Regions from separate parts of the Macrococcus epidermidis genome, predicted to be linked through region 1. Evidence: riboswitches for the same ligand, from Rfam matches in the RefSeq annotation. Region 1 holds a riboswitch; each other region holds the start of a gene.
What was found. A riboswitch is a leader RNA that binds a small molecule or an ion and turns the genes downstream of it on or off. The one in region 1 is predicted to bind thiamine pyrophosphate.
Positions count from the first base shown of each region.

Region 2: another riboswitch for thiamine pyrophosphate. It lies ahead of tenA (thiaminase II); the one in region 1 lies ahead of KFV12_RS01275 (thiamine phosphate synthase).
Region 3: another riboswitch for thiamine pyrophosphate. It lies ahead of tenA (thiaminase II); the one in region 1 lies ahead of KFV12_RS01275 (thiamine phosphate synthase).

Region 1 covers NZ_CP073819.1:238,907-245,819, forward strand. The annotation lists gene KFV12_RS01260 (thiazole synthase) at 1-148, opposite strand, end outside; gene thiS (sulfur carrier protein ThiS) at 150-347, opposite strand; gene KFV12_RS01270 (NAD(P)/FAD-dependent oxidoreductase) at 331-1,386, opposite strand; gene KFV12_RS01275 (thiamine phosphate synthase) at 1,416-1,988, opposite strand; TPP riboswitch at 2,072-2,175, opposite strand; gene KFV12_RS01280 (hypothetical protein) at 2,270-2,716, shown strand; gene KFV12_RS01285 (hypothetical protein) at 2,787-3,212, opposite strand; gene KFV12_RS01290 (TerC family protein) at 3,317-4,099, opposite strand; gene KFV12_RS01295 (DedA family protein) at 4,445-5,053, opposite strand; gene KFV12_RS01300 (hypothetical protein) at 5,226-5,585, shown strand; gene deoD (purine-nucleoside phosphorylase) at 5,666-6,382, opposite strand; gene KFV12_RS01310 (PTS sugar transporter subunit IIC) at 6,504-6,913, shown strand, end outside.
Region 2 covers NZ_CP073819.1:1,038,895-1,045,807, reverse strand. The annotation lists gene KFV12_RS05505 (S66 family peptidase) at 1-130, opposite strand, end outside; gene KFV12_RS05500 (MerR family transcriptional regulator) at 292-1,026, opposite strand; gene KFV12_RS05495 (esterase/lipase family protein) at 1,172-2,383, shown strand; gene tenA (thiaminase II) at 2,405-3,079, opposite strand; TPP riboswitch at 3,117-3,214, opposite strand; gene fabG (3-oxoacyl-ACP reductase FabG) at 3,253-4,008, opposite strand; gene KFV12_RS05480 (hypothetical protein) at 4,115-4,414, opposite strand; gene KFV12_RS05475 (glycogen/starch/alpha-glucan phosphorylase) at 4,624-6,913, opposite strand, start outside.
Region 3 covers NZ_CP073819.1:2,166,040-2,172,952, reverse strand. The annotation lists gene KFV12_RS11620 (single-stranded DNA-binding protein) at 1-376, shown strand, start outside; gene KFV12_RS11615 (LysM peptidoglycan-binding domain-containing protein) at 608-1,447, shown strand; gene KFV12_RS11610 (transglycosylase family protein) at 1,768-2,328, shown strand; TPP riboswitch at 2,415-2,510, shown strand; gene tenA (thiaminase II) at 2,593-3,270, shown strand; gene thiD (bifunctional hydroxymethylpyrimidine kinase/phosphomethylpyrimidine kinase) at 3,263-4,060, shown strand; gene thiM (hydroxyethylthiazole kinase) at 4,060-4,842, shown strand; gene thiE (thiamine phosphate synthase) at 4,846-5,487, shown strand; gene yidC (membrane protein insertase YidC) at 5,567-6,427, shown strand; gene KFV12_RS11580 (HD domain-containing protein) at 6,867-6,913, opposite strand, start outside.

The DNA of each region.
Region 1 (6,913 bases):
TATCATATAAACTCATGCGTCGTACTGCAAAAGTTAAAGCATTCGTTTCACTGATTTCAACTGCTTGTTTTTGTGTTTCGCCATCTTTAAACTTACCTGTTCCTAATATTAAACGAGAAGATAATTCCAAGTGTCCTATTTTTAACATATTAGCCGCCTCCAACGAATTCTAGTAATTCTAATTTTTGTTCGGGTTTTAAAGTGATAGATTGCCATTTAGATTGTTCGATGGGAACATCATCCACTAGCGCTACAATCCTCTTTTTATCACTTGTAAAAGTTGCGAGTAAGTCAGATAAATTTGTCTTGTCTGTTTCAAAAGGCTCATCGTTAATGTATATTTTCATAAATTTCTCCTATCTTAAAATCGTTTTGAAATTGTTGATACAGTTCACCGTCTTGTTCAAAGATCATTTGACGAATAAATTCTCCGGTAATACGTGATAATAAGATACCATTACGGTAGTGTCCTGTTGCTACAAATAATCCTTCATCTAACTGATCGAGGACAGGTCGATGCAACGTGCTATCTGGTCTAAATCCACAATCAATGCTGACGAGGGTGCTTTCTCGTAATATCGGGATGAGTTTAAACGTTTCTTCAAGTAACCACTTTATACCTTCTGCACTCGGTTGTTGATTTGTATCAAGTGAAGTTGTCGCACCTATCAAATAATGATTGTCTGATTTAGGGACAATATAATGTCCGTTTGTTTGGAAAAGTGTCTCTTTTAAATGAAGATCAGGATGATGTAACGTCAGTACCTCTCCCTTCACACCTTGCATCGGAAAGTCTATATCAAGCATATTGAGTAATGGTTCGCTTTTACATCCTGCAGCAATAATGACTTTTTCTGAGATGATGGTTTTATCGCTTATTGATAAGTGATATTTATCATCTACGTAGTTAATGGACTTGACGTAATCTGAAATATGAGGAATATCTTGATTTGCATGCTGTATAACGGTTAAATATTTACCGGCATTGACTTGACCATCTGTAGGAATCCACATTGCCTGGTCAAACACATTACTGATTGAACCATTCGCGTAAGAAGATAACGATTTTGAAGCGATCCACTCAAATTGTTCATGTTTTGAATTTAGAAATAAGTATTGAGCTTTTAGTTTCTCTTCATCTCCAGGTGAAGCAATTTTAAGCAATCCATGTTGTTGTAAGTCAATAGTTAATCCAGTCAAGTTTTCCAGTCGCTGAATATGATCAGGCATCATTTGCTGACCAAGTATAGAGAGTCTGTATAAAGGACTATCTTCAGTAAATTCATTTTGTGCCCCGAGCATACCGCCAGCAGCGTGTGTTGCTCTATAACCATGTACATCATCTATGATTGCAATATTATCTGTATGGTCTTTGAGTGCGTACACAATATTTTCTCCGATAATTCCTCCGCCTATTACAACGATGTCGTACGTAGTAACCACTCCTTTTTTACAGAAATAAATTCCTGTTTATTAGTAAATAACCTGATACCTGCAAATCCTGAAAATTTAGTGTTTAACTGTCTTATTGTGTCGATGTTGATGCCGCCTAATGCGATAACAGGCATATCGACATGAGTGACTGCATCAATTTGAGCTGCGGCTCTAGGTGGTAAATCAGGTTTGGATGGTGTAGGGAAGACATGACCAAATAAAATAAATGATAAATTAAGCGATTCAGCGTGTTTGGCTGATGCCAAAGAATGAACGCTTTGACTGACTTTTATTTCCGGATAATCATTTCTAAAGGCATCTATTTCAGAATTACTTTCTTTAAAGTGAATTCTCGTTAAATGACATGCAAATAAAATATTTGGATTGTTATGCACGATAATTTTATCTTTAGGAATTCTTGTTATCAGCTGATTTATGAAATGAATGATCTCTTTTTCTGCTGCATCAAACCTTAAAATAACGCCATCTATTTCATCATGAACCTGGATGATTTGATTGAGAACGGTGATTGAAGGTTTTGACGATGTAATCATGATAAACACACGTTTCACCTCGAAAAAACACCCACTAACTAAAATAAGCTAGTGGGTGTTGGAATTAGTATAATTAAAAACACTAAAATTCAATCACGCTTCCCTACGTTGGTTCTAACCAAGTCAGGTTCAAAGAGTCGGAAATCATTTCCTCTCAGCCCGGTTGTGGGCACCCCTAGCAAATATTTAATTCTGTATTAAGCCTACCACTAGTTAGAGTGAATTTCAATCATCTCAAATTCATGATAAAATAAATTAACGATAAAATGGGGTGTAAAAGGATGAATGAAGAAGAGAAGTTATCTTTATTAATTGATGAACGTACAGAACTTATTCAAAATGAGACGGTGTATGACAAAGCAGAAATTGAACAAAATCATACGGATTCTGTAGAGGTGGTGCTTGAACCAGCGATACAACAAGAACGTATGTCTTCTGAAGAAATTTTAAGAGAAATAGCAGAAGAAGAAGAACTTGAAGAAGAATACGCGCAAGCAGTTGAAGAAGTGAAATTATTTAAATATATTGTCCATACGATCAAATTTCATGAAGGAGATACAATTACAATCCATCAACTGCGCAATATATGTGCACATAGTGAAGCTGAATTATTACCAGATGATTTAGATGAACAATTAAATGATTATATTGAAGCGGGATATATCAGAATTAATGATGACAAAATATATATCACATTCTTAGGTGAGCATGTAAATACTCTGTTATAAGTGTTTATTACATCAAAAAAGCAAGCAAGAGTGGAACAATTTAGTTCCACTCTTGCTTGTTAGTCAGAGATTAATCTTTCAGTAAAAATGCTTCTTCGTCTCGTGAATGAATTTCGTTAACGATAATTAAGCTTCTAAAATAATCGATAATTTGAGTGGAGAACCCTTCGTTCTCCATTTGTGTTTTAATCTTAGCCACGACTTGGCGCATAATATCATGATCGCGTGTGAGTTGTTGTACTTTATCATGTAGTTCAGGATTATTATTTTCCGCTTCTGTGTAGAAACCATCTGCTTCTTCCTCAGCATCCGCGTGACTTATGACGCGTGATTCAAAGAAATCAACGAGCGCAATTACTTCCTGGATTACTTCTTCATCAGTACCATTTTTATATGTTCTAATCAATTCATCCGTCATATTCACAGCAAGACTTAAACCTGTATCGTGAATTTGTTTATGTGCATGTAGTTGTCTTAGTGATGGTCCGACTGGCATACAATCATCTCCGTTCAGTATATTTATCACTATTGTATTATAGAAAATATAATAAAAAGACTAGGGAATTCCCTAGTCTTAATTATTCAGATACGTAGTGATCATTAATGTTGATGACTTTGTCCACGTTTACTTGTAACAAAACCAATCACTAAGATTGAAAGTAATACTCCCCAGAAGATCAGTTGCCATTGTAATGAGTGAGGGAAGTCGTGAGGTAATACATGAATCGATTCATGTGCTAATACAAGCACGACAAGTTTGATACCAATCCAGCCTACAATCGCAAATGCTGCAGCTTCAAGTCCAGGATATGTTTCCAGGATTTTAATGAAATATGTTGCGGCAAATCGCATTAACACAACGCCAAGCATACCTCCAATAAACATTACCGTAAACTGTCCAGCGTTAAGTCCCATGAAGTCAGGACCAACTTTAGGTAAAGTAACCGCGATTGCGATTGCAGCTAACATTGAATCAATCGCGAATGCGATATCTGCACCTTCAACTTTCAGAACAGTCATCCAGAAACCACTACCTTTAGGCATTGCTTCTTCTTCTGCAATATCAGGAACACTTTCATCATCGACATGGTTTTTCTTTTTGAAATAAGTATATAAACTCTTTATCGACATAAAGATTAGATATGCTGCACCAAGTGCTTGTATCTGCCAATACTTAGCTAAGAATGTAATAAAGAATAATGAGATAAATCTAAAGATAAATGCTCCCATTAAACCATAAAATAAAGCTTTCTTTCTTTGTTCTTCCGGTAAATGCTTTACCATTACCGCCATAACAATAGCATTATCTGCTGCGAGTAAACCTTCCAAAACGATTAAAACAATTACTACCCATGCATACGCCATTAAAATACTTGGATCCACTATAATTCCTCCTTAATTTTAATGAATATAAAAAGACCCATGCCAAATATATTGGCAAAGGTCTCACTGAACAGTAATTGTTCCATAACGCCGGAAGTTCCAAAACTTCGTAATGACGACGATACGCTTAGGGTCTCCCCTTGAGCTACTCCCCTTCGACATAAGTCTTAGGATATTCATTTGTTGATTTATTCAAATTATGAATAAATATCATTAAAAATATCTTAACACAGAAATGTGTATAAAGCTATAATTTTATTTTATATGAATAATAATAGATGATGAGGATGATATATTTAATGCTGTTATAAACATTAAATGTTTAAAAATGAAGCATATAAATATTTAGTTTTTCTTTCTGCGATAGAGCCAGATAATGCCTCCGATAATGATAACCGCCATTAAAATATAAAACACATTAGAATAAAGATCGAAATAGTGGAGTACAACTTCCCAGTTCTGACCTAACACCATACCAAGATATATTAAGACTGCATTCCAGATGAGTGTCCCGACTGTCGTATACAAAACGAATGGAACGATAGACATTTGACTCAAACCAGCAGGAATGGAAATTAAACTGCGAATCAAAGGGACAAATCGGCATAAAAATACTGCGGTATAGCCGTATTTGTGAAACCATTTATTTGCACTGTGTAAATCATGAATATCAAGACGCAATATAAAGCCGTATTTATCTACAATTTTTTCAATTCTTCTAAGACCAAGTATATGTCCGGCATAATAAAGAATAATAGCTCCGATAACTGCTCCAAGTGTTGAAGCGATAAGCATTCCTATGAATGTGAGTTTTGGAGACTGGTCAACCATAAAACCGCCAAATGTTAAAATAACTTCTGATGGGATAGGAGGAAAAACATTTTCAAGTAATATTAAAAAAAATACTCCAAAGTATCCAAACTGTTCCATAACTTTCATAATCCATTCCTGCATATCGTCACTCCAATAGTTTTAGTAAATACTATTTTAACGTAATGTAATATATAAATTCAAAATAAATGATAATTTTAAGCATAGTATTTAGATTTTTATTACAATTTATAATGATTATCAGGGGCTTTAAAGGGTATAAACAAATAAATGAAGAACTTTTAGGAGTGACATGATGAATCAATTTAGACAAATTACAGCATCTGAATTATTCCCTACTGAACAATTGGGGCCAGAGATTTATGGGACTGTGCATTTTCAAGTCGGAGAGACATCTGAATTTAGTGGTGCATATATTACAACGAATGAAAGATTATTTATGAATGTCGATATGGGTGAGAAAGTTTATGAGCGTGTTGTAGGTTATAATGAAATGAATGATGCATCTATAACTGATGAAGGTGTTTTATTAGATTTTCATATGGGTGGTATCCCGATGACGAATATTACAAAAGGTGATGCACAGGAATTTGTGGACTTTGTAAACCAGCAAATTGAAAAAGTAAAAGAAAGACAGGATAACGTTTCAGAATAATAGTTTAAAAGCACCTTGATACATTTGTATCAAGGTGCTTTTAGCATAGATAAAAAAGTATTTTAGAATCTGTTTAAAGATTATTCTACGATTTCTAATGCAATTTCCATCATTTTTGTGAATGAAGTTTGACGTTCTTCAGGTGTAGTTTCTTCATGTGTTAATAGGTGATCACTTACTGTAAATATCCCTAATGCCTTCACATCTCCGCCAGCGTACGCTGCATTCATATAAAGACCAGCAGATTCCATTTCAACAGCTAAAATACCCATTGAACGCCATTTATCAGTAGCTTCTTTGTTAGCATTGTAGAAAATATCTGATGATAATACGTTACCAACGTGGTTTGGAACACCTTTTTCATCAGCTAATTGTTTTGCACGCGCTAATAAACTGTAATCAGCGATTGGCGCAAAGTGTCCTGGTAAACCATATTGTGCTACATAATTTGAATCAGTTGATGCACCTTGAGCGATGATTACATCGTATACATTAATACCTTCCTGCATTGCACCACATGAACCTACACGAATTAAGTTTTTAACACCGAATGTATGGATTAATTCATATGAATAAATACCGATTGATGGGATACCCATTCCTGTTCCCATAACTGAAATCTTTTTCCCTTTATACGTTCCTGTATAACCAAACATGTTACGTACTTCATTAAATTGAACGACATCTTCTAAATACGTTTCAGCGATAAACTTTGCACGTAATGGATCTCCTGGTAAAAGAATAGTTTCTGCGATTGGATTGTTTTCCGGTTTAATATGAGGTGTTGATTTAGACATAATGTAAGTCTCCTTTATATATAGTATTAATTTCAGTCTACAGAGTAATACAATTTATTTCAAGTCGCAGCGTGATAACCTCAGCGATAAATTAATTATGGTATAAAAACTAAAAACTGTAATTGTCGGAACAGCAGCATTCGTTGGTAGTGGTGCTGCAGTATTCCAGGATAAAGCGTGGATGTTAGTAGGTATAGGTGACTTAATCAATACGATGTTAACAGCATCAATTTCAGTCTTAATTATTTTATGGATTAAAGATAGATTAGGTTCATTGAATATCATCTTATTACCGATTATCGCCGGTGGATTAGCAGGACTCATCGGTATACTATCATTGCCATATGTTAAATTAATTACAAGTACTTTAGGACAGTTGGTCAATAGTTTTACAAATCTACAACCTGTATTAATGTGTGTGCTTATCGCTATTGTATTCAGTATTTTAATTATTTCTCCAATATCTACAGTTGCGATTGCAATGGCTATCGGTATTTCAGGTATGGCGTCAGGTGCTGCGAATTTAGGTGT
Region 2 (6,913 bases), 800 kb from region 1:
CGAATACAGATTCAAGTCTTTCTAAGCCCTGCTTCGTTCTCCATATGAAATCTTCATCGCCTGCCATGCCACTAGATAAAGATACAATGGCGATTGTATCACCTTTTTTTATTTTTACTGGTTTTATCATCATGTCACCTATTTTTCATATTTGTTAATAACATTTTATATTAAATTCTGAATTTTTAAAAGTCTTTGTAAAAATTTATTACTAAGGACTTTATTTTTAACGTATAATAATTATTTTGCATAGTTAAATTTATTCAAAATAAAAACAGCTAATGCGCTGTTTTAAGAATTTATCGTAGCATAATATTTCATTGCTTCACTCATATATTCCGCAAGTCCTTCGCCATACTGATTGATGTTATTAGTAAATCGTTCATCAATTATATACATATCACCTAATCCATAAAAGGCATCTCGTGAATAAGTTCCAAAATTTTCATTTAGAAAGTGATAAAATTTTTCAGTATGCTGCAAGACTGTTTGGTCTTCAATAGGTTTATCTTTTAATTGATTAAATGTCACGAATATATCTATCCATTCCTGTGAAAGTTGATCTTTACTATCATCTGAAAGCTGGTTAATTTTCTTTTGTGATAAATCTACCGCTTTATCACCATACTTCTCACGCGCTTCTTGTTCATACTGGTTATCGTTAAAATTAATACCTTTAAATTTTTCTTCTGGTGTCATCTTCTTACCCTCTTTTTTTCTTTTTATTGTTTGGTCGATTAGTGTAATCATTGAATGAATCTGTTGTTGTTGCGCTTCCAGTCTTGTTCGTTGATCTGTAAGGACATCTATCATATTTGCATTGTTCTTTAAAAGGGCTTTGATTTCATTTAGTGATAAATTCATTTTGCGATAGAGCATTATGTGCTGAAGTCTGTCTAAATCTAAATCACTATAATCACGATACCCGTTGTCATTTTTATTTGGACATAGTAATGCGATTTCATCATAATAATGCAAAGTTCTTATGCTTACACCTGTTAATTCAGATACTTTTTTAATATTCATATCCTACCTCCTCACAATGTTACTTTAAACTATAACGTTACGTCATGGTCAATATATAAATTTAGTTTCTGATATAAATATTTTGAAGTGATATAATATATTAAACAATTTAGTAAGATCTTATTTTCTTCAAGGAGTTTTGATAATGCGTAAACGTCTTACAACACTACTTACAGAACGTGCACCGATTCTACCTGAGAAAGTCGCAGACAATGATTTAAAAATTAACAAAGAGCCGATTATTTTAGTCCATGGTTTTGCAGGATTTGCAAGGGACAATACACCGCATGGGTTAATGCCTTATTGGGGTGGTTTAAAAGTTAATATAACTTCTACACTAAATATTGAAGGCTATAATATTTATGAAGCGAGCATAGGTTCTATGACCTCGAGTTATGACCGCGCTGTTGAATTATATTATTATATAAAAGGTGGTCGTGTAGACTATGGTGCTTTTCATAGTAAGAAATTTGGGCATCATCGTTTCGGTAAGACATATGAGGGCATTTTTCCAGATTGGCAGCCAGGTAAAAAAGTGCATTTCATAGGTCATAGTATGGGCGGACAGACAATTCGTATATTAGAGCATATGTTACGTTTTGGTCGTCCTGAAGAAGTAGCCTATGCAAACGCCCACCATTTAAAAGTTGCTCCTCTATTTATAGGTGGACAAGATAATATGATCAATACAATTACGACAATTGGCACACCTCATAATGGAACATATATTGCAGATCGATTAGGTATTAAGAATTTGATTAAATCATTCTTTTATCGTCTCGTTGAGAACGAAGGTTTAGCAAGCTTTAAAGTAGACTGGGGCTTTGGTCAATGGGGGTTACGTCAACAAAAAGGTGAAAGTTACTTTGCATACATTAAACGTGTTAGAGCGAATAAGCTTTGGCAGACTGCTGATAACGGCTTTTATGACTTAACATTAAAAGGCTCAGAGGAAATCAATAACAAGCTTTCAATCAATCCCAACATTCGATATAAAAGTTATTCGACTGTTGCTACACATAAAAGTTTCTTCACGAAATATCAAATTGCAAATGTTGGGATGTTTGCCCCTTTCTATCTTACGGGTATGATCAGTACAATATCAGGAACACCAGAATGGTGGGAAAATGATGGACTTGTCCCAGCAATTTCTGCTGAAGGTCCATTCACCGAACCTAAATCTTACAACAAAAAGGTGATGATAGATCGTGGTGTGTGGCATGTTGTTCCTAGAATGTATGGCTGGGATCATATGGATCAGATTGGCGGCAATATGACAAATTTACTTCATACGCCAGGAGAATTAATTGATTTCTATCGGACACTCGTTAAAGAACTCGTTTTATTTGAAAAATAAAAACCTAGGTCATTCCTAGGTTTATTCTTGTGGGATATTCCATGTCTCAAGATTTTCACACATGTCCCAGAACATATATTCATAATAGCTTGTTTTTACGATAATTTCTTCTAGCTCTGCTAATTCCGCTTCAGGTTTACCTTCAGTTAACTCATCCATCAATCTAATTGCATCGTTTGTTAAATCAGTAAATTCTTCTCCAGAATAAGTTTCTACCCACGCATGATAAGGGTTTGATTGTGATAATCCACCTTTTTCCGCTAAAGACTTTCCAATAAAATTATAACTCCATGCACATGCAAGTAGACATGCAACTACATGTTCTGCACCGCCTCTTTGTGCATGATTTAGCATATAACTCGTATAAGCAGTGTTTGTAGCAGCAGAGTCAGTCGCTTCAAGTTCATCAGAAGATATGCCAAATGATGCTGCAAACTTGCGATGTAAATCCATCTCCATGAATAATGTACCATGCAATAAATTAGCAAATGTACTCATTGTAGATAAATCTCTTGATTTCGCACTTCCAATTGCCATTAATTTTGCATATTCAATTAAATAGACATAATCTTGTTTCAACCAATGCTGGAACTTTTCATTTGAAAGTGTCCCATCTCCTAAACCTTTCACAAAAGGATGCTCTAAATAAGAACTCCAAATTGGTTCTACTCTTTTCCAAATTCGTTCTGTAAACATATTAATCCTCCTAAAAAAATACCTATACACGTAAGGTATAGGTATCATCCCACTTCCCTACGCTGGTGTTAACCATCAGGTTCAAAGGGTCGGAATTTTCCTCTCAGCACAAATTGTGCACCCCTAGTGTATAAGTATAGTATTTACTATAAGTATAACAATGTTTTAACAAATTACAAAATGCCGCTTGGCTCCTCTGGAAGTATTTGTCCTCCGTCTACTACAATACTTTGACCCGTAATATATTTAGTTTCCTTTGAAGCAAAGAACACTGCAGCATATCCGATATCTATCGGTTCACCTAACTCATGTGTCGGTACAATCGCTTTTGTACCTTCTAAGTAATCTTCACCTTGTGCTTTTAAGCCTGCTGTTAATATATTACCGGGTTGAATTGCATTGATAGTAATACCATACTTTGCATATTCTAATGCAGCACTTCTCATAAAGCCTAACTGACCCGCCTTTGATGCACCATAATGTGCCCATCCTGGGTAACCCGTAATAGGACCAGTCACAGAAGATGTAAGAATGACACGACCATAACCCTTTTCTTTCATCGCTAATAATGCTTGTTGCGTTATATTAAACATCCCTTTTAAGTTAATATTAAGTGTCTTGTCCCAATCTTCCTCAGTCATGTCTTCAATCATTACCTGTGGAAAAATCCCTGTATTTGAACATAATATATCCAACTTTCCATGCTCATCAATTATTTCTTTGATAATTGCTTTACAACGATGCTGATCAGTTACATCTAATTTAATAAATTGACCTTGCACATCCTCTGATGCTTTCTGACCATTCTCCTCATCAATGTCAGCGATAATTACGAATGCCCCAGCCTGATATAAAGCTTCTACAATACCACGACCAATACCATTTGCTCCACCAGTAACTAATGCAATTTGATTAGATAAACTAAACATTTGATCTCCTCCTTTTCCTTAAATATAACATGTATCATAAAATAATACATGTAAGAAAGGAGAGATGCTTTAAGAATGTTAAACACAAGATAAAACCATCAGATAATTATCCAACGGTTGCTTTATATGCTTCTACAAATGCTTTTGCTTCCTTTCGATTCACTTGATCAAACAGCCACGATTCACCGTTTTTTTCCATTATCACGATACGGAATGGGACTGTTGAGATACCGCTTTTGATACTCTTAATTTCATCTAATAAAAAAGTATCCTTTACTTCAGTTCCTGACAAGGGACCCTGTGCTTCAAAAGTTATGACGTCATCATATAAATTTAATTTACCTGGTACTAAAGTTGATCGATATAAAGACATCGATGTATTGACACTCATGATATGTTTAGTCATTTTATCCACTCCTTCCATTTATTTATATTATATATTATCAGAGAATGGATTTATAGCGAAAGTAATAGCGATATTGTGTATTTTAGTTAGTGATTCCGCTATTACTCACTACCTCTAGCGGTATCGCACTCTTCATACCCTCGATTCCGCTAAATCTCTGCCAGCAAATAAAAAAGCCAATCCTATCACTAGGTTTGGCTTCACCAATCTTATACTAATTTCCAGATATCAGTTGCATATTGCTGGATTGTTCTATCACTTGAGAATTGCCCTGATTTCAGAATATTCATCAAGCTCATTTGATTCCATTTCTTCTTATCCTGATATGTTGCCATCGCAGTTAAGTGAATATCTACATAAGAATTAAAGTCTTTTAATAAGAAATATGGATCATTATTTGTAAGTACATGATAATATAAATCGTTAAATGCAAAGTCACGGCCAAACTGTTCGTTTTTAAGTGCATCCATCGCACCTTTAACACGTCCATCTGTTTGATAGATAGCTTCCGCCTGATAACCACCATTGTTCTGGTAGTTAATCACTTCTTCTGAACTTAATCCAAAGATAAAGATATTTTCCTTACCTACTAATTCAGCGATTTCAACATTCGCACCATCCATTGTTCCAAGTGTTACAGCACCATTCATCATCATCTTCATATTACCAGTTCCAGATGCTTCCATAGATGCTGTAGATATTTGTTCAGAGATTTCAGCAGCTGGCATAATATCTTCTGCAAGTGTTACATTATAGTTCTCTAAAAATACTACTTTAATTCTGTTATCTACATCAGCATCATTATTGACTACTTGTGCTACAGAATGAATTAACTTAATAATTTCTTTTGCAATATGATAACTTGGTGCGGCCTTCGCGCCAAAGATAAATGTTCTTGGCTGTATTTTAATTGATGGCTTGCGTTTAATTTCATTATATAGATAAATAATGTGTAATACATTCAGCAATTGACGTTTATATTCGTGCAGGCGTTTAACCTGTACATCAAATACTGAATTTTCATCAACTTCGATACCAGTCTTTTGATAGATCACTTCTTTTAATACGCGCTTATTCTCTAACTTTACATCAGCTAATTTATTTAAGAATGATTCATCATTATAATAACGCATTAACTGTGTTAATTCCTGTGGTGATTTATGCCAAGCATCACCTATTGCTTCATTGATCAAATGTGTTAAACCAGGGTTTGCTGTCATTAACCAACGACGGTGCGTAATACCATTTGTTTTATTATTGAATTTTTCAGGTTGTATCTTATAGAAATCATTAAATGTATGATCTTTAATAATTTCAGAATGAAGTGCTGCAACACCATTTACTGAGAACGAACCCACGATAGCTAACTTACTCATATGCACGACATCATTACTAATTACTGCTAAATCAGCTATTTTATCGCGCATTTCTGGATGTTTCTCATATACTTCACGACAGAATCTTTCATTAATTTCATTAATAATCATAAAGATTCTTGGATTTACCTTTTGAACTTGACTTACTGGCCATTTTTCTAATGCTTCCTGCATGATTGTATGGTTGGTATAAGCAAATGTCTTAGTAACAATCGACCAGGCTTCATCCCAACCTAATCCTTCTTCATCCATTAGAATACGCATGAGTTCAGGGATACCGAAAGTAGGATGCGTATCATTAATTTGAATACAATGATATTCATGGAACTGCGTCACAGGTAAATCATATTTTTCTTTAAATTGCTTAATTAATGTCTGAATCGTTGATGATACTAAGAAATATTGTTGTTTTAGACGCAGGAAACGACTTTCTTCAGTCGAATCATCCGGATATAAGAATCCTGAGATACGTTCAACATTCTGCATATGTTCTAATCTATTTTTATAATTGCCATGATCGATGATGTCTGATGGTAATTCAGCGCTCCACAATCTTAACTGGTTCACAACGTCATTGTCATATCCCACTACACCCACATCATATGGGACAGCTAATACTGTTTCCTGATTGTGATACGTGAATTTAAAATTACCTTGCTCATCGACTTCACTTGATACTTCACCACCGAAGTTAACATGCACCGCTTCATCTATTTTACGTGTTTCCCAAGGATATACTTCTTGTAACCAGTTATCTGGTAATTCAATTTGCGTACCATTGACGATGCGTTGCTCAAATAATCCATAACGATAACGAATACCGAAACCATTACCTAAATAACCAAGACTCGCGATAGAATCTAAGAAACAGGCTGCAAGTCGTCCTAATCCACCATTACCAAGTCCAGCATCATTTTCTTCACTATATACTTTTTTAGGATCTCTTCCTAATTCAGTTAATACTTCGTTACAAACATCTAACAATCCTGCATTTAGTAAGTTACTTTCAATTAAACGACCAATTAAAAATTCCATAGATAAATAGTTGATTTGACGTTTTTTTCTTTCTATATTAGTTTTTTTCGTTTCAACACTCGCTTGGTTGATTTCATCTTTTAAAATT
Region 3 (6,913 bases), 550 kb from region 1:
ATACGATGAAAAGTTAATTGTTATTAATGGATATCGTGCAGCTAAAAAAGAAACATCAGATTACAAAAAGGAAACAGTTTCTAATGTAACGACAGCTCAACAAGAACGTGATTCAGTAACAACATATAATCAGCGATGGTCTACTGAACTGAATAAAGACGAAAAGATGTCTGCTGAGATTCAAGAACAAGCAGAAGAAATTGTGCAGAAGTTCAGTGGCGAGTCATCTCTTAATCACAATGAAACAACGCAAAATGAAAATGATAAAGTTGCATCGTCAGTTAATCATAATGATAGCGTGATTGAAGACGAAGATAATGATAGTTCTTCTGAAATGACAGAGGAAGAAATAACAGATCAACAACTACCATTTTAAGTTAGATTGCTTCATTACTCACACACCTCACATCCTAATACACCTCCCAAATTAAACCGTCTATCGCTCGTGCCGGAGCGATAGACGGTTTTTTGTATCGAATTGAGATAAGGCTGTAATATATTTGTAATTTAAGGAAGTTACTTATAATAATGCTGTAACCAAAGAAATGTAAAATCGTGATAAAGTAGTGTTATTGATAAAAGAGACTATTCGGAGGAATTATATATAATGAAAAAATTAGCAGCAATTACTACAATGGCAATACTTACTACAGGCGTAGCTACAACACAAGCAGACGCAAAAGAACATAAAGTCGCTCAAGGTGAATCTTTATGGACGATTGCAGATAAATATGACACTACAATCGAAAAGATTAAAAAGATCAATAAATTAGAATCAGACGTAATCGTTCCTGACCAAAAGTTAGAAGTATTAGTTAAAGGTAAATACGAAGTTAAAGCTGGAGATACTTTAGGTAAAATCGCACGTAAATTCGACGTAAGAATTACTGAATTAAAAAAATGGAATAAAATTGAATCTTCTAAAGAATTAAAAGAAGGTCAATTATTAATTGTTGAGAAAAAATCACATCGTAAACATGTGAATGCAGCTCCAGTAAAAGCAGCACCTGTTGCTAAAAAAGTAGCAGCACCAGTTTCAGCACCGGTTACAACGCAAAATACTGCAGCAACTGCACAACCACAAGCTCAACCAGTACAACAAACTCAAAAAGCAGTTCGTGTACAACCAGCACCAGTTCAAAAAGCGCCAGTACAACAAGCACCGGTACAACAAACTAAACGCGCTGCAGTACAACAAACGTCAGCACCAGCTGGTAATTCATCAGTAGACGCACATTTACGTTTAATCATGCAACGTGAATCAGGTGGAAATCCAAGAGCAGTTAACGCAGCAGGTTACTACGGATTATTCCAATTCTCTCCACAAACATGGGCAGCTGTAGGCGGAACTGGTAACCCAGCACAAGCTTCAGAAGCAGAACAATGGAAACGTGCACGTATTTTATATACACAACACGGCGCGCAACATTGGTCAACAGCATACTAATAATAAATTTTAAGCAGAACTTTACGTTCTGCTTTTTTTTGATAAATCTTAGTGTATTGTTTCAAAAGTGTGACAATCTTCATAATTAATAATATAGCGAGGTTTCTGATATTTTCCTTAAATATTTAACACTATATGGTAATTGCTTTATTTCTTATTTTTTATTGTAACGCAAGCGTAATAAAAGAGCGTATCTTTTATTTGGCTGTAACCTATGAAATATTTATTTCTGATATAGTTAATTACAAGAACAAAGCATATTCATTCAAAAGAATTCATCAATAAAATAAAATATAAACATTTCCCGGAGGAAAATAAACATGAAAAAAATCTTAAGTATTACAGCAGCAATTGCAATCACTACGACAATGGCAGTTTCAACAGCAGATGCAGCTTCATACAAAGTTAAAGCTGGCGATTCATTATGGAGTGTTGCAAATAAATATGGTACGTCAATTGCAGCAATTAAATCAGCAAATGGCTTAAGATCTAACTTAATCCATCCGAACCAAGTGTTAAAGATTAATAATAAGAATAGTGTCGTTTACAAAAATACATCATACAAAAAATCTACGTATAAAGCACCTGTAAGTAAAACTGCTTATACAAGTTCAAAAACTGTAAAAACAACAAACACTACTTATATTAACAGAGGTTTAAATTGGGCTGCGTTAGCACAATGTGAATCTGGTGGTAATCCATCTATTAATACTGGAAACGGGTTCTATGGTATGTATCAGTTTGATTTACAAACATGGCGTGGCGTTGGTGGATCAGGATATCCGCATCAGGCATCAGCTGCAGAACAAACGAAACGTGCTCAAATTTTATATAACATGCGTGGCGCACAACCTTGGCCAGTATGTGGACTTCGCTTATAATTTTAGGACTAACGACAATGTCGTTAGTCTTTTTTTCAATTCTTGCTTTCATAATTTGATTACGTTACACTAACATTAAATACATATATTACTACTAGGGGTGCCTTTTGGCTGAGATGACTTTGTCAAACCCTTTACCTGATCTAGATAATGCTAGCGTAGGAAAGTAGTTAAATTCCTTTATTGATTTTATATTTTTAATAATGGTATTTAGCCCATTTCCTATTTGGAGATGGGCTTTCTTTATAAACTTTTAGGAGGTAAATGATGTTTACACAACAATTAAAAGAAGAAGTAGAGCCAATTATTGAGTCAATTTACAATGACCCATTTATACAGGGAATGGTGCGTGGTGATTTAAGTAAAGAAGCAGTGATTCATTATTTAAAAGCAGACCATCTTTACTTAAACGAGTTTGCGAAAATTTATAGCTTATTAATTCCGAAATTAGATGATAAAGAAGGTATTAAATTTTTATTAGAACAAATCGATTTTGTAATGAACGGAGAAGTAACTGCACATTATACTTTAGCAGACTATGCACAGGTTGATTATAAAACAATCATTAAAGACGGAGAATGGTACCCAACAAGTGATCATTATATTAAACACATGTATTTTAATGCATATCGTTATAGTGATGCAGCATTTACAATTTGCGCGATGGCACCGTGTCCATATGTTTATCAGCAAGTTGCTTTAAAGATGAAAGAACGTCATGATTTCAACGGCAATCCATTTAAAGACTGGGTAGATTTCTATGCTACAGAGATGAAGCCGTTAATGGAACATCTGGATGGCTGGGTAGATGAATTTGCTGAACACGCAAGTGAAGCGGAACGCGCGGTATTAACAAAGAACTTTAAAGAAAGCTGTATACATGAGAAACGTTTCTTTAATATGGCTTATACACAAGAAACTTGGGAAAGTGTGGTTGAATAATATGAAGACAGCTTTATCAATTGCAGGAACAGATCCAACGGGTGGTGCTGGAACAACAGTAGATTTAAAAGTATTTCAATCAAGAGGCGTCTATGGTATGAGTGTCGTAACAAGCATTGTTGCACAAAATACGTTAGGCGTTCAGCAAGTATTTAATCAGGATGTAGATGTTATTGCAGCACAACTAGAGAGTGTGTATAGTGATATCGTACCGGATGCAGTGAAGACAGGAATGCTTGCAACGAGTGAAGTCATGGATGTCGTGCGTCCTTATATTGTAAAACATGATATCCCTTATGTAATCGATCCTGTCATGGTAGCTAAAAGTGGTGATGCATTGCTTGACGAAAATGGACGTAGTGCGGTGCGTACGAAACTTTTAGATGTAGCAACGGTTGTGACACCAAATATTCCGGAGCTTGAGGAAATCGTACAGATGAAAGTTGAAACACTCGATGATATTAAACGTGCCGGTAAAATATTTATCAATGAAATTGGTTCTGACAGTGTGCTGATTAAAGGAGGTCATCTTAAAGGAGATGCTACAGATTATTTATTTACTCGAGATGATTTTGTTGTTTTGAAAGGTGAACGTTATGATACAAAACACACACATGGCACTGGATGCACATATTCAGCAGTAATTACATCTGAACTTGCGAAAGGAAAATCTATTGTAGAAGCTGTACAACTTGCAAAACGTTATATGGATGCAGCAATCCGATTCACACCAGAATTAGGTCATGGTCAAGGCCCAGTTAATCACTTTAAATTTCAGGAGATGGAATAATGATATTAGAACAGATAAGAAAAGATAATCCACTCATTATTTGTATTACAAATGATGTAGTTAAAAATTTTACAGCGAACGGCCTACTGGCATTAGGTGCCAGCCCTGCGATGGCGACAGAAAAGTTAGAGATGGATGAATTTCTGACACATGCTGGTGCATTGCTCATCAATATTGGTTCAATTGAAGAAGATGATATTGAAAATATGCTGGCTGCTGCAAAATATGCCAATCACCATGATGTACCTATCGTATTGGACCCAGTTGCATGTGGCGCATCTAAATTTCGTAAAGATTTCTGTTTAAAATTGTTAGAAACATATGATATTACAGTAATTCGTGGGAATGCTTCTGAATTACAAGCTTTGACAGGGGAGGCGAATATGAAAGGGACAGATGCAGATACAAGTCTGTCAACTGAAGATGTGGCACGTGCTGCATATAATAAATTTAATTGTGCGATTGTCGTAACAGGTGAAATCGATGCAATTTGTGTGAATGGAAAAATTAACTTAATTGAGAATGGTACTGCACTTTTAACAAAAGTCACTGGTGGTGGATGTTTATTAGGGGCAGTTGTTGCAAGTTTCATATATAATGAAACTAAACCAACGTTAGAAACATTAACAGAAGCATTGACGACATATACTGTTGCCTCAGAGTTTGCTGAACGTGCGTCTAACGGCACTTTGCCGGGACATTTTGCTGTAAATTTAATCGATCAGTTATATTTAATACAGGAAAGTGATGTGGCAGAGAATAGACTTGTGAAAGAAGTGTAGCGAATGTTTGATAGAAAATTATTGCGCGTTTATTTTATTGCAGGTACTCAGGATACATCTGACGGTAATCTTGAGCGAGTATTACAGGAAGCACTTGAAGCCGGTATAACGCTATATCAATTTAGAGAAAAAGGTCCGAATGCTCTGACTGGAGAAGCTAAAGAAATATTAGCGCGAAAACTTTTTGCGATGTGTAAAGCAAAAGGTGTACCGTTTATTGTTAACGATGACATTGAACTAGCGAAGAAAATTGATGCAGACGGTATTCATCTTGGTCAGGATGATGAGAAAATCGAAAACATCATTGATGATTTCAATGATAAGATTATCGGGCTCTCTGTCGGTAATTTTGCAGAATATGATCAATCTGATTTGACGCATGTTGATTATATCGGTGTAGGACCAGTATATGAAACAAGTAGTAAAAGTGATGCAAAGAAACCTGGAGGCATAGAACTCATTCGTAAAATGAGACTATATGATGAAGACATTCCGATCGTTGCAATCGGTGGTATTACAAGTGCCAATAGCGAGATGATTCTTGCTGCCGGTGCTGATGGCATTTCAACAATTTCTTCTATTACGAAAAGTGACGATATTAAACAGGTTGTTACTGATTACCTGAAATATTATACAGATAAATAAAAATATATGGTTTTTGTTTATGATTATCACTTTTTGTGATAAAATAACCTCTATGTGAATAATATTATGAGGTGAAAGAATGAAGAAAAAGGCAATTTGGCCGTTAATCATTGCAATTGCATTATTTTTAGCGGGTTGTGATTATTCAAAAGAAGAGAATCGTACTGGATTTTTCTATGATACATTTGTACATCCGTTAGACCAATTGATCCATTGGTTAGGTGCAAATATGGGACATAACTATGGTTTAGCAATCATCGCGATTACTTTAATCGTACGTTTTGCACTTTTCCCATTTATGATGCGTACATATAAGAACCAGTATGTAATGAAAGAAAAGATGGCGTTAATCAAGCCGCAGATGACTGAAATTCAGGAACGTGTGAAACGCGCACGAACACAAGAAGAGAAGATGGCTGCAAACCAGGAAATGATGGCATTATACAAAGATAACGGTATCAATCCACTGAACATGGGATGTTTACCTTTACTGATTCAATTACCAATCGTAACTGGATTATTCTATGTATTGAAATATCCGACATCAGGTGGTATTACAAAATATCCAGATTTCTTATGGTTCGATTTAACAAAGACTGATATTGCAATGACTGTTATTGCAGGTATCGTCTATGCAATTCAGGCTTATGTATCAATGCAGAATATTCCCGAAGAACAAAAAGCACAAATGCGTATGATGATGTTCATCTCACCGATTATGATCGTGTGGATGTCAGCAATCTCTCCAGCAGCGTTACCATTATATTGGGCTGTCGGCGGAGCATTCTTAGTTGTTCAAACATGGTTAGGGAATAAGTTCTATAAGAAGAAAGTACATGAAGAAATTGCACCTTTAGTAGCAGCACATGAACAAAATCAAGCAGAAAATAAAACTAAAAATGTGCAAGTTGTATCATCTAAAAAGAAGAAAAAGAAATAATTAGATAGAAAGTGACCTCAAAATTGATTTGAGGTCACTTTTTTTAATTGGTGAGAGGAAAGGGGTTCGGAAGTGTCGTCAAAATAGATTTGAAGCCACTTCCGTGTACCGCAGAGCTAAATCCAGCGAGTAAGTGTCGTCAAACGAAATTTGAAGTCACTTCCGTGTACCGCAGAGCTAAATCCAGCGAGTAAGTGTCGTCAAACGAAATTTGAAGTCACTTCCGTCCACCATAAATGCAAAACCCTGTAGTATGTGTCGTCAAACGAAATTTGAAGTCACTTCCGTCCACCATAAATGCAAAACCCTGTAGTATGTGTCGTCAAACGAAATTTGAAGTCACTTCCGTCCACCATAAATGCAAAACCCTGTAATAAGTGTCGTCAAACGAAATTTGAAGTCACTTCTTTCATCCCTTCCCAAATCACTTTCAAACGCACTAACACCACTCTTTTTTAAATTGTTCAATAAATGTTTTCATATATG